Regions from separate parts of the Bradyrhizobium sp. LA2.1 genome, predicted to be linked through region 1. Evidence: riboswitches for the same ligand, from Rfam matches in the RefSeq annotation. Region 1 holds a riboswitch; each other region holds the start of a gene.

Region 1 (5,931 bases):
TTCGACGCAGACATCGTGCTGAGCTGCCGCGACCGGCCGACGGTGGTGCTCGCCTCCGGCGATCCGTTCTGGCACGGCGCGGGTGCAAGTCTCGCCGAGAAGCTCGATGCCAACGAGTGGATCGCGCATTCGGCGCCATCGACCTTCTCGCTCGCCGCCGCGCGGCTCGGCTGGCGCCTCGAGGCCATTGCCTGTCTCGGGCTTCATGCCGCGCCGTTCGAGCGTCTCGTGCCGCATCTGGTGCGAGGTGCGCGCATCATTTGCCTCGTGCGCGACGGCAAGGCGGCCGGTGAGCTCGCCAAATGGCTGAGCGAGCGCGGGTGGGGCGCCTCGGCGTTCTGGACTCTCGCCGCGCTCGGCGGGCCGCGCGAAAGCATCGCTGAGCATCGTGCCGACAGCTTTGCGGGCGATCTGGGCGAAAACCTGGTCGCAGTAGCGGTCGAGGCGAGGGGCGGGCAAGGCATTCCCAGCAGCTCCGGCCTGTCAGACGATCTCTTTGCTCACGACGGCCAGATCACCAAGCGGCCGGTGCGCGCGCTGGCGCTCTCGGCGCTGGCGCCGCGACCCGGCGAGCGGCTGTGGGATATCGGCGCCGGCTCGGGTTCGATCTCGGTCGAATGGGCGCTGTGCGGCGGGACGGCGACCGCCATCGAGGCGCGCGAGGATCGCGCCGCGAATATCCGCAGCAATGCAACAGCGTTCGGATTGGCGCATCGGATCACCGTCATCACGGGGAGCGCGCCGAAAGCTTTTGCTGCGTTGGAAGCGCCGGATGCCGTCTTCATCGGTGGCGGTCTCGATATCGCGATGTTCGATGCCATCTGGTCGCGGCTTGCGCCGGGTGCGCGGCTCGTCGCGCATGCGGTAACGCTGGAAACGGAAGCGCTGCTCGGCGAGCTGCACCAGCGCCACGGTGGCGAATTGATGCGGGTCGAGATTGCCCATGCCGCGCCGCTCGGCCGCTACCGGTCCTGGGAAGCGTCGCGGCCCGTGGTGCAATGGAGTGCGGTTCGATGAAAGTCGCCGGACTCGGATTCAAAAAGGATGTCACGCTGGCTTCGCTGCGCGAGGCGCTTATGGCAGCCGGTGGTTCCGAAGGCCTTGCGGCGGTCGCGACTGTCAGCGACAAGGCCGACGCGGAGCCGCTGAAGCAACTCGCGCGTGAATGCGGCGTGCCGATCAAGCCGGTTCCGGCGGACATGCTGGCCGGCATCGAGACGCCGACGCAATCGGAGCTCGTCGCGGAAAAGTTCGGCACGGGTTCGGTCGCTGAAGCCGCGGCGCTCGTTGCGGCTGGCCCTCGCGCGCGATTGATTGCGCCGCGGGCGGTCTCGCGGGATCGCACCGCGACCGCCGCGATCGCGGAAGGAGACGGCGCATGACGGTGCACTTCATCGGTGCAGGACCGGGCGCTCCGGATTTGCTGACGTTGCGCGGACGCGACCTCATTGCGGCCTGTCCGGTCTGCCTCTATGCGGGCTCGCTGGTGCCCGAGGGCGTGCTGGCGCATTGCCCGCCCGGCGCCCGCATCGTCAACACCGCGCCGCTGTCGCTCGACGAGATCATCGCGGAGATCGCTGCCGCGCATGCCGACGGCAAGGATGTTGCTCGCTTGCATTCCGGCGATCTCGCGATCTGGTCGGCGATGGGCGAGCAGCTTCGCCGCCTGCGCGCGCTCGGTATTCCCTACACGGTCACGCCGGGCGTGCCGTCCTTCTCGGCTGCGGCAGCTGCACTGGAGGTCGAGCTGACGCTTCCCGGTCTTGCCCAGACGGTGGTGCTGACGCGCACGCCGGGCCGCGCCAGCGCAATGCCTGAGGGCGAAAAGCTCGCGGCGTTCGCCGCCACCGGTGCGGTGCTCGCGATCCATCTGTCGATCCATCTGCTCGACAAGGTCGTCGCCGAGCTGACGCCGCATTACGGCGCGGATTGCCCGGTCGCCATCGTCTGGCGCGCGAGCTGGCCGGACCAGCGCATCGTTCGCGCCACGCTGGCGACGCTCGATGCCGCCGTCGGGACCGAGATGGAGCGCACGGCACTGATCCTGGTCGGCAAGACGCTTGGTGCTGCGGATTTTGACGAGAGCCGTCTCTATGCCGCCGATTACGATCGGCGCTATCGGCCGGTCGGCGCCGATCCGCGCTTTCCGGAGGCATCGTGATGCCGGCAGGGCTCGTCATCTCCGCGCCGGCCTCCGGCGTCGGCAAGACCACGCTGACGCTGGCGCTGGCGCGCGCCTGGCGCAATCGCGGATTGAACGTGCAGTGCTTCAAGAGCGGGCCCGATTATATCGATCCCGCCTTCCATGCCGCCGCGACGGGGCGCGCTTCCGTCAACGTCGATAGCTGGGCAATGGATCGCGGGGCGATAGCTCATCTCGTCGGTCGCGGCACTGATGCCGATGTCGTGCTCGCGGAGGGCTCGATGGGCCTGTTCGACGGCGTCGCCGCGCGCGGCGTCTCCGGTACCGGCGCCACCGCCGACATTGCGGAAATGCTGGGCTGGCCGGTGCTGCTGGTGATCGATCCCTCCGGGCAGGCACAGACGGCAGCGGCGATCGCCGCAGGCCTTCGTGACTATCGCGCGGGTGTGCAGCTTGCCGGCGTGGTGCTCAATCGCGTCGCCAGCCCGCGGCATGAAGATCTCGTGCGGCGTGCACTCAACGATGCCGGCATCGCCGTGTTCGGCGCGCTGCCGCGCCATGCCGAGATCAGCCTGCCGAAACGGCATCTCGGGCTGGTACAGGCCGAGGAGCAGGCCGAGATCGGCAAGCTGATCGACGAAGCCGCGCGCTTTGTTGCCGAACACGTCGATCTCGATGCGGTGCTGGGATCGGCAGCAAGCTGGTCGCCGCAACCGGCGGTAAACGGCATGAACGTGACGCCGCCCGGGCAGCGCATTGCGTTGGCCCGCGATGCCGCGTTCTCCTTCATCTATCCGCACATGCTGGAGGCCTGGCGCGCTGCCGGCGCCGAGATCTCGACATTCTCGCCGCTTGCCGATGAAGCGCCTGACGCGAGCGCCGATGTCTGCTGGCTGCCCGGCGGCTATCCCGAGCTGCACGCGGGGAAGATCGCGGCCAATGCCCGCTTTCGCAGCGGCTTGCGCGCCTTCGCTGACACGCGGCCGGTGCACGGCGAATGCGGAGGCTATATGGTGCTGGGAACCGCTCTGACCGATGCCGATGGCATTCGTCATGAGATGACGGGCCTGCTCGGACTGGAGACGAGCTTTGCCAAGCGCCGCATGCATCTGGGCTATCGTCTCGCTGCACTCGCAGCGCCGATGCCGGGCCATCAGGTCGGCGCGCGCCTGCGCGGTCATGAGTTCCACTATTCGACGATTATCGCGCAGCCGGATACGCCGCTGGCGGTCGTGCACGATGCAACAGGCGCGGTCATCGCCGAGACCGGTTCGCGCCGCGGTCATGCCACCGGCACGTTCTTCCATCTGATCGCGGAGGACCGGTGAGCGGTTTTGTCACTTTCATTTCGGCCGGCCCCGGCGACCCCGAGCTCCTCACGCTCAAAGGCGCCGCGCGGCTGCGCGATGCCGACGTCGTGCTCTACGACGACCTCGCCTCCGGCGCGATCCTCGATCTGGCCCGGCCCGGCGCCAATCTCGTCGCGGTGGGGAAGCGGGCAGGGCGGCCCTCGACCAAGCAGCACCACGTCAACCGCCTCTTGGTCGACTACGCCGCGGCCGGCGTCCGTGTCGTGCGGCTGAAATCGGGCGATGCCGGTATCTTTGGCCGGCTCGAGGAGGAGCTGGAGGCGCTGCGCGAAGCCGGCATCGGCTACGAGATCATTCCCGGAATCACCTCGGCCTGTGTCGCCGCTGCGCAAGCCGGCATTCCCCTGACCCGGCGCCACACCTCGCGCCGGGTGCAGTTCGTGACCGGGGCCGATGTCACCGGCGAGCTGCCGCAGAATTTGAACTGGGCGGCGCTGGCTGATCCCGAAGCGACCACCGTGGTCTATATGGGCCGGCGCACCTTTCCGGCGCTTGTCGCAAAATTGATCGAGCACGGCCTCGCGCCGGATACCCCGGCGCTGTTCGCCGAATCCCTCGGTCGTCCCGACGAGCGGCTGGTCCGCACCACCATTGCCGAGCTGGCCGAGCAACTTGCGCGGGGCGGCGCTGCCTCGACGGCCGCCGTGATCCTGTTCGGCGCACTGGCCGGGGATTATCCGTCATGACCGTCCCGGCCGCCCTTCGCCCCTTGACGCCCGGCTGGCGAAAGGGGCACACAGGAGATGCATGGTGCTCGAGGCGGCGCAAACCGCCGGAGCATAATCGGGAATGGGGGTGGGCGGACAGTTGCGCCGCCCAAAACCCCAGCCGCCCCCGCGACTGTAAGCGGTGAGGGGCTCCGATCAGCCACTGGGCCGCGAGGCTCGGGAAGGCCGGAGAACCCCAGTGAACCGCGAGCCAGGAGACCGGCCGTGCATGTTTTGTGGCCAAGGCCGTCGGGTGTGACGGCAGGAAGGAACTGAACCATGCATATCGAACCCGGAGTCGTATCGGGCGCCAAGCTCGTGTTGAGTTACGCAACCGGCATCGCCGTCGGCGGCGTTGCGCTGAAGCTCGCGGTCGAGACCGTGCGCGAGCAGGGCATCACGTCGTTCGCTGCGCGGACGCTCGCCGCCACGGGCCTCGTGTTCGTCTTCTTCGAGATCCTGCCGCACTTCCCGGTCGGCGTCTCCGAGGTGCACTTCATCCTTGGCTCGACCCTGTTCCTGCTGTTTGGGGCAGCGCCCGCGGCCTTCGGCCTTGCGTTCGGACTGTTCTTCCAGGGCATCTTCTTCGAGCCGCCCGATCTGCCGCAATTCGGCATGAACGTCACCACGCTGCTGGTGCCGCTGTTCGGGATCCAGGCGATCGCCGCGCGGATCATTGCCCGCAACACCGCCTATGTCGATCTCAGGTATCGCCAGGCGCTGGCGCTTTCGACCACGTATCAGGCCGGCGTCATCGCCTGGGTCGCGTTCTGGGCGCTCTATGGCTCCGGCTTCGGTGCGACCAACCTCGTCAACATCGCGACCTTCGCGGCCTCCTACGCGCTCGTCATCGTGATCGAGCCGCTGGCCGACCTCGGTGTGCTGGCGCTGGCGAAGTCGCTGCGCGGCGTCACCGCGCCCGGCCTCGTCACGCCGCGCCTGCACAACGCGGCTTAAGAGACAAAGGGGCGGCCGTCATGGCCGCCCCTGCACGCGCGATGCTCACGCTCTCCCTGATAGGCATCGGTTGCGGCGATCCCGGGCAGCTCACGCGCGCCGCCGTTCAAGCCATCAACGCGGCGGATCTCATCCTGATCCCGCGCAAGGGGACGGCGAAGTCCGATCTCGCAGATCTCAGGCGGACGATCTGCGCGGATGTGCTCACCAATCAAACGACGCGCATTGCCGAGTTCGACCTTCCCGTGCGCGATGCCGGTGAAGCGGATTATCACAAGGGCGTCGACGATTGGCACGATGCCGTGGCCGCGGCCTGGTCGCGGACGATCGCGAGCCAGCTCGGTGATGATGGCAAGGTCGCGCTGCTGATCTGGGGCGATCCATCACTGTATGATTCCTCCCTGCGCATTGCGCGGCGGCTCGATCCCTTGCCTGATATCGAGGTCGTGCCCGGCATCACTTCGATCCAGGCGCTGTGCGCGGCGCATGCGCTGCCGCTCAACGACATCGGCGAGCCTTTCCTGGTCACGACGGGACGCCGCTTGCGCGAAGGCGGCTGGCCGCAGGGCGTCGATACCGTGGTGGTGATGCTCGACGGCGGCACGGCGTTCCAGTCGCTCGATCCAGCGGGGCTGCACATCTGGTGGGGCGCCTATCTCGGCATGCCCGATCAGATCGTCATGTCCGGCGTTCTGGCCGAGATCGCCCCGCACATCGTCGCCGCGCGACAGGATGCGCGCGAGCGGCACGGCTG
Region 2 (5,931 bases), on a different contig from region 1:
TCTCTCTCTCACTATCTGACGTCGTAATTCGCCAGGCGAATGCCGCCATAGACGCCCAGTCCCGGCTGCAGAAAGCCGGTCGGATTTTGATAGTGCACATTGGCGAGATTATCGACCCGGCCGAACACCTTCACCTGGTCGGTGACCAGATATTCGGCTGCGACGTTGACGACAGTGTAGGCCGGAGCCAGCAGACGCAGAATGCTGAAGTCGCGGTTGCCATCGACGAAACTCCCGACGTGCAACACTGTTGCGGACAATGTGAGCGGGTCGATCGGATTCCAGATGACATTTGCGCTCCACTTCTCCTTCGGACGCCTCAGCAGCTCCAGTCCCGCCGTTGCATCCACTGCGCGGGTAAAAGTGTAGTCGGCACGAACGCGAAGCCGGTCGGTGATCGCAGCCGCGACGAAGCTCTCCGTGCCCTCCGTGATCGCCTTGCCGATATTGGTGTTGGTGCTCGTGAACGTCACGGGATCGAACGTGCTCTGGATCAGGTCGGTAATGTTGTTACGGAAGTAGGTCGACCCGAAGCGGACACGATCGCCAAACAAGGGTTGCTCGAAGCCGGCGTCGTATCCGACGCTTTCCTCGGGCCTGAGGTTGGGATTTGCAAAGAAGAAGAACGCGGGAAAGCTGACGTAAAGCTGGTTGAGCGTTGGCGCCTTGAACCCCGTGCCGTAGCTTCCCTTGAACTTCGTATCCGTGACCGGCACGATCATGGCAGACGCCAGACGAAAGGTCGGATGTTCCCCAAACCGCTCGTTATCGTCCTGCCGGACGTTGGCCGTGAAGAAGACGCGATCCCGGAACTGGGACTGCAGCTCCATATATCCGGCCTTGTTGACGTTTTGCGCCGAGACCGTCGCCGTTTGCAGTGTTTCGGTCTCATGCTCCGCACCAATGATGACATTGTTGTTGGGCGCGAGCTGGGTCGTGGTGTGCCAATCATACTTGACGCGGTCGCCGGTCGTGATCGTGGCCATCGCGTCGCCGGGCGAGATGTTGTAGTTCCAGTGATTGGTGTAGTTGACGCCGAAATAGCTTTTCATCCGGTCGTCGAGAGCGGACCAGACCGCCTCCCCGCGCGTGAAGAGCTGGTGCACCGTCTGCGTGCTTTGCGCGGCCGCGGGAAAGCTCGCGGATGTGACGGGATCGAAGGTGTCTCCGGTAAAGCGCAGGGTGGCGTCGGTGTACCGCGCCACGCTATTGAGCGTCAGGTTTTCGCTCAATTCGACGCCAAGCTTCGTCGAGTAGGTCATGTTGTCGTAATAATTGCCGATCGCCTTCTGCCCCGGCGGCAGCAATTCGACCGGCGTCACCGGCACGTCGTTCGCGTGGAAATGCGCGACGTTGAAGGCATAGTTGAAGTGGTCCTGTGAACCGCTCAGACCTGCAGTTTGATTGAACGTTCCGAACGAGCCTCCCTCGACCGAGCCGGTGGCGCGGGCGGGACCGTCGCCCTTCTTCGTCACGATGGAGATCACGCCCCCCAGCGCGTCTGCGCCGTAGAGACCGCCCTGCGGACCGCGCAGGACTTCGATCTGCTGAATGTCGGAGGTGAGCAACTGGCCGAAATCAAACGAACGGTTCGGGTTGCCGGGATCGCTGACATCGATGCCGTCGATCAGGACCTTGGTGTGGTTGGAATTCGTTCCGCGCATGAAGATCGACGTCTGTCCGCCGGGGCCGCCGGTCTGCACGAGATTGAGGCCGGGAACCGCGCTCAGTGCATCGGATGCGGTCCGGCGCTGATCGCGCTCCAAGTCTCTGGCGGTCAGAACCGTCACCGAGCTCGCAACCAGATTGGTCGGAGTGACAATACCCGTCGGACTGACGACGACCGTCGGAAACAGGTTGGCCGCGGATACCCCGGCAACCGGAGACGACGCCGGCACCAGCTCGGGCTTCGGCAGCCGAGCGACGCGCCGCTGCTCGGGCTGGTCGGGCCCAGGCCGCGCGACTTGCGGCTTGGCCGGACGCTCGGTCGGCGCGACCTCGACCGGCGGCAGCAGATCGGGCGATGCCGACTGCTGCGCCTGGGCAATGGACAGATCGAGCGAATATAGGGAAACGAACGCGACAACGCCGGCGCGGAAGCGCCTGGCGGCAAAGACATTACGGGACACTCTTGTAACCTCGGTATGACGTCAGTGGCACGTCACAGCGAACGAGGTTTCACGGCGGAGCGTTCGATTGCTCCGGTGAAGCTAATGTCTGTACTCCCCGACCGACATCTTCGCGTGTGACCACGGCTGACGGCAGGTCTCCTGGCTCGCGGGTCGTTACCTTACGTCGCCTTCCCAGGACCGAGATTCCCAGTGGCATATGACGAAAGATTCACCGCTTACAGTTGCGGGGGCAGCCGTGGCGTTGAGAATATCCCGGTATCGGGAAAACCTCGCACCACGTTCCCTTTTGATCTCCGTGAGGAGAACCGTCACCGGCCAATCTACGGGGCGGGCAAGCGAAGAGTCAATCGGCCGGTTGCATCACGGTCAGAGCGCCGCACCGGAGATTGAGCCGGCGCAATCAGGCCGGCTCCTGCTCCGAACGCGTCCTGATCACCGCCCGCTCGCCGGCATCGACGAGCTGGCCGATGCCGGTGCGGCCTGTGAGCGCGCAGCGGATGATGTTCTCGGCAACGGACCTGCGAAAGCAATGGTCCTCGCCGACCGGGCGATTGCGGCAGACCCGATCCAGCGCCAGCTTCATGTTGATCCGGGTGCGGGTGTCGAAATGCTCGCTGATCATTCGCAGGGCCTCGATGCGTTGATGTCGGAGCGGAAACGCGTCGGCGTAGGCCGGGTTCCAAAAACGGACCGCGCAAGGCGTTGCGCAGAGCCGACTACGCCCGATCTCTTGGTCCTGTGACGGGCGGGCTACGCCCGACCTCTTGGCCGCTGGGCCTGAGCCCAGGCCGCGGTGACGTCGCGCAGCGGAGCGTCGATGCGCCGGATCGGGGTCAGCTCACCGGAGGCCGAGATGATGGCGGTCTCCTCGCTGCGACAGCGCGGGCATACGAAGCGGACCTCGTGCGGCGACGAAGACCAGCTCGAACGTTTGACGTTGGCCGCCATCGGCCATGCATCGCAATGCGAGCACGACACCAGGAACCGACCGAGATCGAGCATACCCATTCCATAGGACTCCGCGTCCTGCCTGCCCCTTCAATGACTAACCCATGTGGATCGTTCCGGTGCCCGAGCACCCTCAGCGCTAGCTCCAGCCAGCGCCGCCGCTCAGTGGGCACCCTTGAGGGTGCATGACGTGGTGCAGGTGACGGTGTTGCCGTGGTCGCACGCCTTGCAGGCGGCAACGCACTGGTTCATGTCGCGGGGATTGTAGGAGCTGTAGTTCCGCATCGCACAGACCGGGGTCGAGCCGGTGATGTCCTGCTCCTGGTTGCAGGCGGCCATCATGAGCGCGAAGATGAGGACTGCGAGAAGGCGCATGGGATTGCCCTGGTGAGGAGCGGCAAAGCGACGTCAGCGAGATGCGCTGCACCGCAACGGACCTCGGCATTCCCAATGCGAGCAATCATGATCGCGACGCTCGCATCCTCAAAGGATGCGCGCCAAACATTAAGAACGGATTGCAGGCGGCGTCAGGCCGCGGCCTTGGTCGCGATCGCCTTCCGCATATCCACCGCCAGCTGACGATACTGCTCCGAGAGTCTCAGATAGAACTCGCGCTTGGTGCTGTCGGTGGCGAGCTTGGCAATCAGCTCGCATTCGGCGGTGAGCGTCTCGAACCGTTCCAGCCTGTCATGAAGTTCTGTCATCGGCGTGTCCCCATCAAACGCCACAAGGGACGTCAAACCTAAGCCTGAGAAATAGGTCACGGCGAACATCGTTATCGAGTAGAAACGTTTTTTCCAGCAAGGACGGTGCAAGCCCAGCAAGAACGGCTATTTCTGCTCCAGCCGCCAGGCACCATCCCAAGCTGCGTCCGGCGGATTGGCCTCGAACTGCGCGATGCGGCCGAGCAGCGTGCGCGAGGGACCGTCGCCGGGCACGGCTTCGAGCGCTGCATTGAACGCGGCGCGAGCATCGTCAAAACGCTGCGCGCGGTAGGCGGCGAGGCCTTCGGCGTAGCGCGCGCGCAGACTCTCCTGCGGGACGCTGAGCCCGTGCGCCTTGCTCATCACCTCGAAAATGGCCTGCGATGCGCTTTGGCCGGCCACCGCGAGACGATCGATCTCGCGCAGCTCGAGGTTCGATCCGATCGCGTCCGCCGTCGCCTGCGCGATCAGGATCCGCGTGCCGTAGATCTTGTTGACCAGTTCGAGCCGCGAAGCGAGGTTCACGGCATCGCCCATCACGGTGAAGCTCATCATCAGCTCGGAGCCGATGCTGCCGGTCAGGACCTCGCCGGTGGCAATCCCGATGCGCAGATCGCAAGGGCCTGGCATGGCGCGGATGCCGAGCAGGTCAGGCAATTGCTTCTGCAACGCCGGCACCTCATCGGCCATGTCGATGGCGGCGTAGCAGGCGAACAGCGCCGGCTCGTCCTCCTCAATGAAGGGAGGGCCCCAATAGGCCATGATGGCATCGCCGATATATTTATCGATGACGCCGCGATGGCTCCGGATCGGCGCGGACATCACCGTGAAATAGTGGTTCATGACCTTGACGAGGCCGCGCGGGGTCATGCCCTCGCTCATCGAGGTGAAGCCGCTCATGTCGGAGAACATGATGGTCATCACCCGGCGCTGGCCGTCGATGGCGACCTCCGGGCGGTCGATCAGCCCCTGCGCTACCTTGGGATCGATATAGCGGCCAAAGGTCTCACGGATCCGCTCGTTGTGCCGCAGCTGCTCGATCATGCGATTGAAGGCGGCGGCGAGTTCGCCGATCTCGTCCTGGGTCGAGACCGTGATGGTCTTGTCGAAGCGGCCCGCCTCGACCTCGCGGGTGCCGGCGAGCAACAGCCGCACCGGTCGCGTGATGCCACTGGAGACGAGGAGCGCGAAAGCAAATCCGACCACCGCCGCGAGGATGGTGACGATGCCCGAAATGATCATCGCCTGGTGCTGGCGACCGATCACTGTCGCCGTACTGGCGAAGACCTGCTTCAGCATGTCGGCGCGGATCGCGTCGATCTTCTGGTTGAACTGGTCGCGTATGGTGTCGAGATGCTCCAGGGTCCCGCGCGCCTCCGTCATCTGCTTGCCTTCGACCTGCTTGAGGAGTTTTGCGTGGTCCTCATTCATGTCGTGACGCAGCTCGGTGAGAGCGGTTTCGATGCGGGTCTCGATCCGCGCCAGCCCGGCATTGTCGGAAGGCGTCCTCTTGTCGTCGATGATCGCGTTGATGTGCGTGCGCGCGGCCTCGGCTTCCTCGTCGATCTTCCGATCGGCCTCCTCGAATTCGCGCAGGCGCGCCGCGTAGGCCTCCTCCTCCGAGGGGGCCTGCATCTTCATCATGACCATCCGCCGCAGCGCCACCGAGCGCTCCAGCGAGCGGATGTTGGCGCGCGCCAGATGGCCATAGGCCGGAATGTAGCGATCGGTCAGCTCGTCGAGCAGGACACCGACCTGGCTCGACATCACCATCGAAAGAATCGCGGTGACCAGCATCAGGACGATCAATCCGAGGGCGATCCCGACGATCTTGCGCCTGATCGACTGGTTGAAAAGTGGCATGAGCGGTGGGGGTAAGAGCTGAAAGGACCGGTTGGGAACTCAATACACCGGTTTTGGCGGCGGGAACACGCGCAATCTGGCCCTCGCGACGCCCCTGACCGCGCGCAACCGTCGCGCGAGCCCCATTCGTTAACAAAGGTTGAAGGCATTACCCTTTCCGCCATTTCGGAAGTTCCCGAGTTCCCATCGGTATTTTGCCGCATTGTTGAAGGAGCGTGAGGACTGCGAAACGATGTCGTGGCATCGTTTTGGGTGTCGTCTTTGATTCTCAAGCCGCATGTCGT
Region 3 (5,931 bases), on a different contig from region 1:
CGTTGGATCTTGCCGGGCGACAGCTTCACCGTGCCGTCGTCGGTGTCGTCGCCTTCGTAAACGGCGACATAGTCCATCCCCATCGGATCCTTCTTTGGGACGGTCGACGTATCGGGCAGCCCCATGGGATTGCGGTAGTAGAGGATTTTTCGCGGCGAAGCCGCCTGCGCCTTCGGTGGCGCCGGCGCGACGGCCGCTCCATCGTCGTCGTAGACCGGCAGATAGTCCCGCCCGCGGTCGTCGTTCTTCGGACCAGCAGACCAGAGCGGCGCACCACTTGGATCGCGGTAGTAGAGCGGCGTTCGCTCCGCGGCAGCCGCAGCCGATGATATGTCGGCCTCAGCGAGCCAGCCCGCACCGTTCGAATGCCAGTAGTAGCCGGCCAGGACCAGGCCGCCGCCCAGCGCAAGGGCCGTCAGGAGACGCAGCGTTTTCATGTCGTGTATCCGCGCGCCCGGGAGCGCGCGTCCGTGTGAAGGAAAAAGGGGAATGTCGGGCGCTGCCGGGCAGCGCCCGAACGCTCACTTGACCGCCGTGACCATCACCTTGCCGGTGACCGTCTCCGGTTCGCCCTGCACCTTCACAGACAGCGTCATCTGGTAGCGGCCAGCCATCGGCAGGTCCGTCTTGAAGGCGTACACACCCGGCTCCCTGGACGGCAGCGGCGCGACCGCCGATTCCATCTCGGCCATCCCGTCCGGGGCCATGTCGAGGCGGGTCTTGAAGATGACCGCGTCCGGTATCGGCTTGCCGGTCTGCTTGTTCGTCAGGCGAACGGCGAGCGTGACGTCTTCGCCCTTCTTCATCTGCGGAGTGACGGGCTCGAAGGCGTAGTCGCCCGCGCCCGCCATCGCGGCGGAAGCGGCAAGCGAAAGGGTGGCGGCGAGAGCCGCGGTGCTGATCTTGGAAAGCATTGTCCTGTCCTCATGAATTGATCTTTCGCCGTGGCGCTTGAAGCGCGCACGTCAGTCGTCGTCGCGAGCAGGCCTGCCGCTCGCGTCTCGGGCTTTGCGAGATCAGATTCGAGGAGGTCGGAAAGGAGGACTGCCGCCGCGGAAGGAAACGACCTGATCCGGGGGGATAGCCATCGTGCTGGCCACGACCGCGAGACGTTCGAACGCCACGGGCCTGACATCACCGAGCGCGATGATCCCACCAACGCAGCAGAAGCCCATACCGCACTTGTAGCCGCCGCTATGGGAGCCCGTTCCCTTCATGTCGGGACAACAATCGTCCATCGACATGTCGGCGTCGCCGTTCATGTGCATGGCCGTCTGCATGCCATCCGACGACATTGCGAGGTTCGCCGCGGACGCGCCAACCGGCAGCATCGCCAGGGATATGGCGATGGCGACTGCCACGATGGTACGGACGAACTGCATCAATATCGACTTACCTTGTCGGGCCGGAACTCGGCCTCAGTAGCATATTCGGACACCAAAGGCAGTCATTGATCGTGGTCAAGCGTTCGTTACCCAGGCTCGTCCGGAGGCCGGGTTGGACGTTTCGACGCACCCCTTCGGACTATCGTGCAAAACAGCAACACAAGGCCACCATCGACCGACCGGCCCGTCCAGCAGCCCGCGCGGATGTTGACGCGCTCATCCCCTGATGCCAGTTTCGTGATCGGTAGTGTCCGCAAGGACTCTTCAAGGGAATGCGGTGCGTCCACCTCAGTGGGCAATTCCGCGGCTGCCCCCGCAACTGTAGGCGGATAGTCGACGACCAAACAAACCACTGGAGCCCCGCTTGGGCCTCTGGGAAGGTGGTCGAAGGCGATGACCCGCGAGCCAGGAAACCTGCTACCAGCCATGGTCACGCGCGAACGCATTGGGCGGGGTGCCCTGATGTCGGACAAGTAGCCGGTGCATCCGCCGCCTGGGGCGAAGGTGGATGACTAAGGCAACCGCGGTGACGGTTTGTTTGCGTCGCCGCAGAGCGTTGTCGTGCAAAATCTTCATTTCCGTGCTGGCGCAAGGCCAGCGTTATCGCGTGCTTTCCTGATTACTCTGCTCTCGTCGGTGTCCTTGTCGTCCGCGGCGCTCGCGCAAAGCGCGGCGCAGGACAACCGCTCCCGGGAGGTCGGCCCGGTGATCGTGTCGCCGCCTGCGCCGCGACAGGCTCCTGCCGTCAGCCCCGGCACTCAGAAGCAGCGCGCCGCCCGGCGCGCCGCGGGACGCAATCGTGGCGCCCCTGCTGTCGCCGTTCCGGCCACGCAAGCTCCGAGCGGCCCGGTGCAGACGCCGCTCAACACGGCAGCCGTCACCGACGTCGGCTCCCGGCTCGGCATCACGGCGCGCGAGATGCCGGCGACCGTCGAGGTCATCAGTCAGCAGACGATGCAGAACCTGGGCATCCGGACCACGACCGACGTCGCCAAGGCTGCAGTCGGCGTCACCGGCGGCGATGCGCCCGGCGCGCCCGCCATCTTCTCGATGCGTGGCTTTTCCGGCGACCAGATCTCCACGCTCTACAACGGCATCCCGATCGGGCCGTCGACCATGACCGGCCGTCCCATGGACGTGGCTGGCCTCCAGCAGGTCGAGATCATCAAGGGACCGGACTCGCTGGTGGCGGGCCTCGGTGCGACCGGCGGCGCCATCAACTACGTGAACAAGGCGCCGCACACCGGACCAATCGTCAACGACGCCTTCACCTCCTACGATTCCTTCAACGGCTATCGCGCCGGATACGGCTCGGGCGGCAGCACGCTGATCAACGGCCTCGACTACCGCTTCGACATCAGCCATTTCAACAACAAGGGCTTTATCGACGACACCTATTCGAAGCTCAGCAACGTCTCGGGCCAGCTGAACTATCGCGTCAACGAGAACCTGAAGATCTGGGGCGCGACCGAATACAGGCAGGACAACGACCGCTTCTACTGGGGGACGCCGCTGGTGCCGGCGAACGCGCCGGGCATCGTGCCGACGTACGGCGTCGTCTCCGGCCTTTGGAGCAACTATTACCTCGGCGGCGGCACGCCGGTCCCGGTCACCATCGACGCGCGCACGCTGACCACGAACTACAACGTGCTCGACAATCACAGCGGCGCCAACGAGCTCTGGCTGCGCAGCGGCTTTCAATGGGACATCACCAACAACATCTCGCTGAAGAGCCAGGTCTATGGCTATGACGCCCACCGGCACTGGTTCAACAACGAGATCTCGTCGTTCGACCAGACCGTAGGCAATTTCGCAGGCGCGCAGAGCATCTACCGCGAGCGCCTGGCGCTCGATCACGCGCAGCGGCTCTACGGCAACATCACCGACCTCACCGTCAATTCCAATCTCGGCGGAATGGACAATCGCTTCGTCGCCACCGTGGCGGCGAGCAGCAACCAGTTCAACGTCTCGCAGGACACGCTGTTCTTCAATGACTACGTCGACCTCCTCAATCCGGACCGCGGCCTCTACGGCCCGCGCAGCGACGAGAAGATCTACACCCATCTCGACACCGCCTCGCTGTCGTTCGAGGACCGGCTCAAGCTGACCTCGACCTTTGCGCTGATCGGCGGCATCCGTTTTGAGAATATCGAGCTGTCGCGGACCCGCTTCGACGAGAATGGCCTCCTGAAAGCCAACTATCCTTTCTCGAAGACGTTCAATCCGGTCACCGGACGCATCGGTTACACCTGGGACATCGCGCCCGGCGTGATGCTTTACAGCCAGTACGCGACGGCAGCCGACCCGACGGTGGCGAACATCTTCATCCTCAGGCCCACGACGCCGCTGCTGCTCACGACGTCGCGGACCTACGAGACCGGCGTGAAAGTGCTGTCGGCCGACAAGCGCGCGGAGGCCACGTTCTCGGCCTTCGACATCGAGCGCAAGAACGTCTACGTCCCCGAAAGCGGCATCCTCTTCAACGTCGCCGGCAAGATGGCCTCCAAGGGCGTCGAGATCGCCGCCGCGGTCAATCCGGTCGCGGGCCTGAAACTATGGGGCAACGTCGCCTTCGTGCAGTCGCGCTTCATCGATTTCACCTATGTCGACGGCAATGGCGACTTCCAGTCCTATTCGGGCAAGACACCGCCCAACGTTCCGAACTTCATCGCCAACGCCGGCGCCTCCTATCGCTTCGACACGAAGCTGCCGGTGGAGATCGGCGGCCTCGTCCGTCACGTCGGCGACCGCTTCAACTTCCAGGACAATCTGGTCACGATGGACGCCTACACGATCTTCGACGCGTTCGCATTCGTCGACATCCCCAAAGCCTATTTCCCGGGCGTGGACCAGACCCGGATCAGCTTTCGCGTGAGGAACCTGACCAACAAGCTCTACGCGGCCTGGGGCGATCCGGGTTACACCGACCAGATCATCCTCGGCGCGCCGCGCAGCTACGAGGTCGCAGCTTCGTTCAAATGGTAGTCGCGGATCACATCGCCCGCGCCGTGGCAGGAGTTGTCACGCGACAGTAGGACGCAATCGCAAATCGATTGCGCCGTTGAAGCCGCAGGTCTCGAGAGCTATCGATCAACGAAACCTCGCTTCCATCGGGAGGAACGCATGAGCACCATCACCGGCGGTTGTCACTGCGGCGCGATCCGCTATCGGGTCGAGGGCGAAGCGATCGTGCACGCGCTGTGTCACTGCCGCGATTGCAGGCTTCACGCGGGCGCTCCCGTCGTCGGCTGGACGATGTACGCGGACGATGCCGTCAAGGTGACCAAAGGCGAGCCCAAGGTGTATCACTCCTCGGAACATGCGCGGCGGCACTTTTGCGGCGACTGCGGAACCGGCCTGTTTTATGTCAACGCCGACATGTTGCCCGGGGTCATCGACGTCCAGAGCGCGACCTACGACGATCCCGATGCCGTACCGGCGACGATGCACATCCAGGTCGCAGAGCGCCTTCGATGGATGGAGCGCGCGCACGAACTGCCGACATTCGACCGCTATCCTCCGCCACCGTAGCGGCGCGCGCGAAGCGTTCGCCATCTGGATGGAACCGCACAAACACCATCTTGCAACGGCCGGACGATCTCACGTAGATTGATCGGCGTGGGGACGAAGCAGACTCCCCGTGAGACCTCGGTCCAAGCTCTGCGCAGCACGCCATTCGTGGAGCTTGCGCATGGATACCGAACGCCACCCTCCTCTCCGCCCTACCGTTGCCATCCTCTCCCGCGGCGACGCTGCCGCGCGCCGGGACACGACGGCACAAAACAGCCGCTTCGTCCGCGTTTTCGAAGCACTCGCCGCGGTCGGCATCGAAGCCCGGCCGGTGATCTACGACGAGATCTTCGCCGGCGCCGTCCGCGATCAACTGCTCGCCGTCGATGGCGTGCTCGTCTGGGTCGATCCGATCCATCAGGGCAAGACGCGCGAGGCCCTCGACCCGCTACTTCGCGACGTTGCGGCGCAAGGGCCATGGGTGAGCGCACATCCCGACGTGATCCTGAAGATGGGCGTCAAGGAGGTGCTCTACCGAACGCGTCATCTCGGCTGGGGAGCCGACACGCATCGCTATGACACCGCCGCAAGCTTCCGCGCCGAATTTCCCGCGCGCCTTCAGGCGAACGGTCCGCGCGTGCTCAAGCAAAATCGCGGCAATGGTGGCCAAGGGGTGTGGAAGGTGGAGGCCCAGCCCAACGCGGACGCCATGGTTCGCGTGCTGCATGCCCAACGCGGCAGTCTACCCGAGGACATGCCGCTCGATGCCTTGCTCGCCCGCTGCGAACCGTATTTCGGATGGGGCGGCTGCATCATCGACCAGGCGTTCCAACCCCGTCTGCCCGACGGCATGATCCGTTGCTACATGAGCGGCGCCAAGGTCGCGGGCTTCGGGCATCAATTGATCAAGGCCCTGATCCCGCCGCCGCCGGAAGGCCCCGACGCACCCGAGGCTCAGCCGGGCCCACGGATCATGTACGGACCCGATGCTTCGCAATTCCAGGCGCTCCGAAGATCGATGGAGGACGAATGGACG
Region 4 (5,931 bases), on a different contig from region 1:
CCCATGCCGCCAACGAGCCGCTGCCTGAGGGGTGGATCCCCTGCGCGCATCTCTATCCGGCCCATCCGCTCCGCGATCAGCTCGGCCGCAAGCGCGCTTTTCGGCCGGATCGTCACGCAGCCTTCCAGGCGCTGCTCGAACTCTATGGGCTGCCGGAGCTGACGGCGTGCAAGAGGGCCGTGGTCGAGGCGGTCGCGAAGGGGCGGGGACCTGAGATGATGACGCTTCCGCCCGATCGCACGGCGCGCGCCACCGTTCGCGTGGCCTTGCGTCAATTGGCTGCCATGGAGCCGCACACGGCGGCACTCGCCGCCTGGCTTGCCGCCTACGACCGGCGCGATCCAGCCGAGACTGAAGATCCCATGGAGGCTCTTCACTGAGTCAGACGTGATGCCGCGTTCCAGCAAAATTGTGCTACAAATCCCACAAGGAGATCGTTCCATGACTGTCACCATCCTGCCGCCCCACGCCGACCGTTTCCGCCTTCATCCGGTCACCTCGCGCCTCGCGCCGATGTTCTGCTTTGTGCTGCTGACGGTGTCATGCGCGCTCGCGAGCTTCGCGCTTGCCTGCGCGACGCCGTTTGCGGCGTTCGCCGTCGTCGCCGCCGCGATGCTGCCGATGCGTCCGGCGCTGCTCGTCGTCACCGGCGCCTGGCTCGTGAACCAGACCATCGGCTTCGGCGTGCTGCACTATCCCATCGATGGCAGCACCATCGCCTGGGGCTTTGTCATCGGTGCTGCCGCGTTGCTGTCGACGGCAGCGGCATCGACCGTTCTCCGCCTGCTGCCGCAGGGCCGCACGCCGCTGATGCTGGCCATCGCGCTCGTCGCCGCCTACGCCGCCTATGAGCTCGCGCTGCTTGCCGCGACGCCGTTCCTTGGCGGCGAGGGCGCGTTCACTGCGGCCATCGTGACGCGCATCGGGCTGACCAGCGCCGTCTGGCTCGCCGGCCTCGTCGCCGCCTGCGAGATCGTCCGCCTGGTCGATCCGTTCGGGCGCGCGATGCGGAACGCGTAATGCTGGATGTGCGTCATCCCAAGGGTTGCGCGAGCCCGGCGGGAATTCCCGCATTCCACAGGGAACAGGGTTCATGACCCGCAACGAATCGTTGACACCCGGCTGCATATGTCACCACATGTGGGCGTCACGGTTCCGCTGGATCGCAAGATTTAGTGGCTAAGAGGGAAGCCGGTGAACCGCGCGAGAGCGCGGAATTCCGGCGCTGCCCCCGCAACTGTCAGCAGCGAGCTGCTTCCGAACAATCGTCACTGGTGCCTTTCGCACCGGGAAGACGGGAAGTGGGCGACGACCTGCGAGCCAGGAGACCTGCCGCGACGATCTGAACGTCCACGGGCGGGGTGTCCGGCGGTCGCTTGCATGCACCGCCCGGCAACTCTGCTGCCGGCGTTTCTGCAGCGTCCTTCCTTACAGCCCCGTTCAAACACAACGCGCGCATCACGGGGCCCATTGATGTCACTGAACCTGCACGACGCGGACACCGCTTCCGCACCCATCGTTCATTTGCGTCCACTATCGCTTGCGCCTGCTTCGAGCGAGCCGGCCATGCAGATCATCCGCCGCAATGGAAAAGTCTCGCCGTTCGATTCCGCCAAGATCGCGGTCGCCATGACCAAGGCCTTCCTCGCGGTCGAAGGCACCAGCGCGGTCGCCTCGCGCCGCGTCCATGAGAGCGTGGAGCAGCTGACGGCCGAAGTCGTCACTGCGCTGATGCGGCGGGCAGGCGAGGGACGCACCTTCCATATCGAGGACGTGCAGGACCAGGTCGAGCTCGCCTTGATGCGGAGCGAGCACCACAAGGTCGCGCGCGCCTATGTGCTGTACCGCGAGGAGCGGTCGCGCCAGCGCGCCGAGGAGGCGGCCGCGGAAGTGACGCCCGCTGTCGCGCCGGCACTTCATGTCACGCTCGCCGACGGTTCGCGCGTTGGTCTCGACACCAAGCGGCTCGCGCTGATTATCGGCGAAGCCTGCGCCGGTCTCGACGGCGTCTCTGCGGCACCCGTGCTCACCGAGACCACCCGCAATCTCTACGACGGCATCAGCCAGGACGAACTGGCACTGGCCTCGATCATGGCCGCGCGCACGCTGGTCGAGCAGGAGCCGAACTACGCCTATGTCAGCGCGCGCCTGCTGCTGGACAAGCTGCGCGGCGAGGTGCTGTCCTATGTCCATGCCGTGCCGACCTCCGCCTCGCAGGCCGATATGGCTGTGCGCTATGCTGAATATTTCCCGGCCTATCTGAAGACCGGCATTGATGCCGAACTGCTCGATCCTGAGCTGGCCCGCTTCGACCTCGGCCGGATCGCGGCTGCACTCAAGCCCGAGCGCGACCTAAACTTCCAGTTCCTTGGCCTCCAGACGCTGTACGACCGCTACTTCCTGCACGTCCGCGGCAAGCGGATCGAATTGCCGCAGGCCTTCTTCATGCGTGTCGCGATGGGCTTGGCGGTGCGCGAAATCGATCGCGAGGCTAAGGCGATCGAATTCTATGACCTCCTGTCGTCGTTTGACTTCATGGCCTCGACGCCGACACTGTTCAATTCGGGTACGCTGCGTCCGCAATTGTCGTCCTGTTTTCTCACAACCGTCTCGGACGACCTCGACGGCATCTTCAAGTCGATCAAGCACAACGCACTGCTGGCAAAATATTCCGGCGGCCTCGGCAACGACTGGACGCCGGTGCGCGGCCTCGGCGCCCACATCAAGGGCACCAACGGCGAGAGCCAGGGCATTATTCCATTCCTGAAGGTTGCCAACGACACCGCGATTGCCGTCAACCAGGGCGGCAAGCGCAAGGGCGCGGTCTGCGCCTATCTGGAGACCTGGCACGTCGACATCGAGGAATTCCTCGACCTGCGCAAGAACACCGGCGACGACCGCCGCCGCACCCACGACATGAACACCGCCAATTGGGTGCCGGACCTGTTCATGCAGCGCGTCGATGCCGATGGCGAATGGACGCTGTTCTCGCCTGACGAGACGCCCGATTTGCACGATCTCTATGGCGAGGCGTTCAAGACGGCTTACGAGGCCTATGAGGCCAGGGCGAAAGCCGGCGGCATGCGCGTCTTCAAGACCGTGCGCGCGAGCGACCTCTGGCGTCGCATGCTGACCATGCTGTTCGAGACCGGTCATCCCTGGATCACCTTCAAGGACCCCTGCAATCTGCGTTCGCCGCAGCGGCACGTTGGCGTGATCCACTCGTCGAACCTCTGCACCGAGATCACGCTGAACACCTCCGCCGACGAGGTCGCGGTCTGCAATCTCGGCTCCGTCAACATGCTCAACCATGTCGGTCCCAATGGACTCGACCATGCCAAGCTGAAGCGGACGGTGACGACAGCAGTACGGATGCTCGACAACGTCATCGACATCAATTTCTACACGATCCCGGAAGCGCGGCGCTCCAACATGCGTCATCGTCCCGTCGGGCTCGGCCTGATGGGCTTTCAGGAAGCGCTTCAGGTCCAGCGCATTCCGACCGCGTCCGACGCGGCCGTGGCGTTTGCCGACACCAGCATGGAGGCAATCTCGTTCCACGCGATCGAAGCGTCGTCCGATCTCGCCGCGGAGCGCGGACGTTATCCGAGCTTCGAGGGCTCGCTGTGGTCGAAGGGCGTCTTGCCGCTCGACTCCATCCAGCTTCTCGCCGACGCGCGCGGTGGTCTCGACGTCGATCGCTCCGCGACGCTCGACTGGGATCGCCTCCGCAAGAAGGTCACGTCCAGCGGCATGCGCAACTCGAACGTCATGGCGATCGCGCCGACGGCGACGATCTCCAACATCTGTGGCGTCTCGCAGTCGATCGAGCCGAACTATCAGAACCTGTTCGTGAAATCGAACATGTCCGGCGACTTCACGGTCGTGAACGAGTTCCTGGTCCGCGACCTCAAGGCGAGGGGGCTTTGGGACGAGGTCATGGTCTCCGACCTCAAATATTTCGACGGCAGCGTCGGCCAGATCGACCGCGTTCCTGACGATCTGAAGGCGCTCTACGCCACCGCCTTCGAGATCGACAGCGCCTGGCTGATCGAGGCGGCCGCGCGCCGGCAGAAATGGATCGACCAGTCGCAGTCGCTCAACCTCTACATCGCCAATCCCTCCGGCAAGAAGCTCGATGCGCTCTACCGGCTGGCCTGGCGGCGCGGCTTGAAGACGACCTACTATTTGCGCTCGCACAGCGCCACGCATGTCGAGAAATCGACGTTGAAGGGCACCGACGGAAAGCTCAATGCGGTGTCCGCGTCTGTGGCGGTGTCGCACGCGCCGATCATGATACCGACCTCTGCGGTGCCGGACCTCGACGGCATCAAGGCCTGCCGGATCGACGATCCCGAATGCGAAGCGTGCCAGTGAGGAGATGACGATGCTTGACTGGTCCGATACCGAAACCACAGCGGCCGCTCCGGCCGTCTCAAGTCTCGCCACCGCACTGCGTCCGCAGACCCAGCTCAAGCTCGAGCCGGCCGACCCGACCGGCTTAGGTGCGATCGATCGCGCCGGCGGCCGCGTCTCGGTCGACGAGAAGCAGATGATCAACTGCCGCGCCGACGTCAACCAGCTGCTTCCGCTGAAGTACAAATGGGCCTGGGAGAAGTATCTTTCAGGCTGCAACAATCACTGGATGCCGACCGAAGTCTCGATGCAGGCCGACATCGCGCTATGGAAGTCGCGGGACGGGCTAACGGAGGACGAGCGGCGCGCGATCAAGCGCAATCTCGGCTTCTTCGCAGCCTCTGAATCGCTCGTCGCCAACAACATCGTGTTGGCGATCTACCGTCACCTCACCAATCCGGAGTGCCGGCAGTACCTCCTTCGGCAGGCCTTCGAGGAGGCGGTGCACACCCACACCTTCCAGTATATCGTCGAAAGCCTCGGCCTCGACGAGGGCGAGCTGTTCAACATGTACCGCGAGGTGCCGTCGATCACGGACAAGGCGGCCTGGGCGCTCAAGCACACGCAGCACCTGGACGATCCGTCGTTCCAGACGGGGACGCCGGATAGCGACCGCGCCTTCCTGCGCGATCTCGTCGCCTTCTATGTCGTGTTCGAGGGGATGTGGTTCTACACCGGCTTTGCGCAGATCCTGTCGCTCGGCCGCCGCAACAAGATGGTCGGCATCGCCGAGCAGTATCAATACATCCTGCGCGACGAGAGTATCCATCTCAACTTCGGCATCGACGTGATCAACCAGATCAAGATCGAGAACCCGCATCTGTGGACGGCGGCATTCCAGGACGAGGTTCGCGGCATGATCCGTGATGCGGCCGAGCTGGAAGCCGCCTACGGACGCGATACGATGCCGCGCGGCTTTCTTGGGCTCAACGCGGCGCTGTGCGAGCAGTACATGCACTTCATCGCCAACCGCCGCTGTGCGCAGATCGGGCTCGCTCCGGTGTTCGCCGAGGTCGAGAACCCGTTCCCGTGGATGTCCGAGGCAATGGATCTGAAGAAGGAGAAGAACTTCTTCGAGACCCGCGTCATCGAATACCAGAATGGTGGTGCGCTGACTTGGGAATAGCACCGATCATGGTTATGCCGCGGGCGTGTCACCTGTGCTTAAACGGTGGCACGCGTGCGACAGCAGGGGGATGAGGTGGAGATCCGACGAGACGATCCGACGGCGCCCTATGTCGCCGACTTGTTGGCACATCATCTCGAGGAGCTGCGCAGCGTGATGGCCGAGCGCGCGTTCGCTCTCGATGCCACCGGCCTTTCGGCTGCCACCGTGACCTTCTGGACGGCTTGGCAGGACGATGTCCTGCTCGGGTTCGGTGCGCTGAAGGAGCTGGATCATACGCATGGCGAGGTGAAGTCGATGCGTGCCGCGCCGGCTGCGCGGGGCACCGGGGTAGGGCGCGCACTGCTGAGCCATATCATCGCTGAAGCCCGCAAGCGGGGCTATGTGCA

The links. Region 1 has a riboswitch for cobalamin ahead of ABIB95_RS02155 (energy-coupling factor ABC transporter permease). Riboswitches for the same ligand answer to the same signal wherever they lie in the genome.
Region 2: linked by a shared signal. The riboswitch ahead of ABIB95_RS34570 (TonB-dependent receptor domain-containing protein) and the one ahead of ABIB95_RS02155 (energy-coupling factor ABC transporter permease) in region 1 are both predicted to bind cobalamin.
Region 3: linked by a shared signal. The riboswitch ahead of ABIB95_RS07190 (TonB-dependent receptor) and the one ahead of ABIB95_RS02155 (energy-coupling factor ABC transporter permease) in region 1 are both predicted to bind cobalamin.
Region 4: linked by a shared signal. The riboswitch ahead of ABIB95_RS34585 (ribonucleoside-diphosphate reductase subunit alpha) and the one ahead of ABIB95_RS02155 (energy-coupling factor ABC transporter permease) in region 1 are both predicted to bind cobalamin.

What each region holds. Positions count from the first base shown of each region.
Region 1 is NZ_JBEPQI010000001.1:504,824-510,754, reverse strand. It holds gene cbiE (precorrin-6y C5,15-methyltransferase (decarboxylating) subunit CbiE) at 1-1,017, shown strand, start outside; gene ABIB95_RS02175 (cobalamin biosynthesis protein) at 1,014-1,382, shown strand; gene cobM (precorrin-4 C(11)-methyltransferase) at 1,379-2,161, shown strand; gene ABIB95_RS02165 (cobyrinic acid a,c-diamide synthase CobB) at 2,161-3,471, shown strand; gene cobA (uroporphyrinogen-III C-methyltransferase) at 3,468-4,199, shown strand; cobalamin riboswitch at 4,245-4,462, shown strand; gene ABIB95_RS02155 (energy-coupling factor ABC transporter permease) at 4,500-5,177, shown strand; gene cobF (precorrin-6A synthase (deacetylating)) at 5,219-5,931, shown strand, end outside.
Region 2 is NZ_JBEPQI010000023.1:83,926-89,856, reverse strand. It holds gene ABIB95_RS34570 (TonB-dependent receptor domain-containing protein) at 12-2,129, opposite strand; cobalamin riboswitch at 2,244-2,457, opposite strand; gene ABIB95_RS34565 (hypothetical protein) at 2,533-2,754, opposite strand; gene ABIB95_RS34560 (hypothetical protein) at 2,883-3,140, opposite strand; gene ABIB95_RS34555 (hypothetical protein) at 3,243-3,455, opposite strand; gene ABIB95_RS34550 (hypothetical protein) at 3,608-3,784, opposite strand; gene ABIB95_RS34545 (adenylate/guanylate cyclase domain-containing protein) at 3,911-5,647, opposite strand.
Region 3 is NZ_JBEPQI010000003.1:362,942-368,872, reverse strand. It holds gene ABIB95_RS07205 (efflux RND transporter periplasmic adaptor subunit) at 1-437, opposite strand, end outside; gene ABIB95_RS07200 (FixH family protein) at 522-914, opposite strand; gene ABIB95_RS07195 (hypothetical protein) at 1,017-1,382, opposite strand; cobalamin riboswitch at 1,614-1,821, shown strand; gene ABIB95_RS07190 (TonB-dependent receptor) at 2,022-4,370, shown strand; gene ABIB95_RS07185 (GFA family protein) at 4,509-4,916, shown strand; gene ABIB95_RS07180 (Cj0069 family protein) at 5,077-5,931, shown strand, end outside.
Region 4 is NZ_JBEPQI010000023.1:90,494-96,424, forward strand. It holds gene ABIB95_RS34575 (DUF6925 family protein) at 1-380, shown strand, start outside; gene ABIB95_RS34580 (hypothetical protein) at 442-1,020, shown strand; cobalamin riboswitch at 1,134-1,351, shown strand; gene ABIB95_RS34585 (ribonucleoside-diphosphate reductase subunit alpha) at 1,474-4,377, shown strand; gene ABIB95_RS34590 (ribonucleotide-diphosphate reductase subunit beta) at 4,388-5,542, shown strand; gene ABIB95_RS34595 (GNAT family N-acetyltransferase) at 5,618-5,931, shown strand, end outside.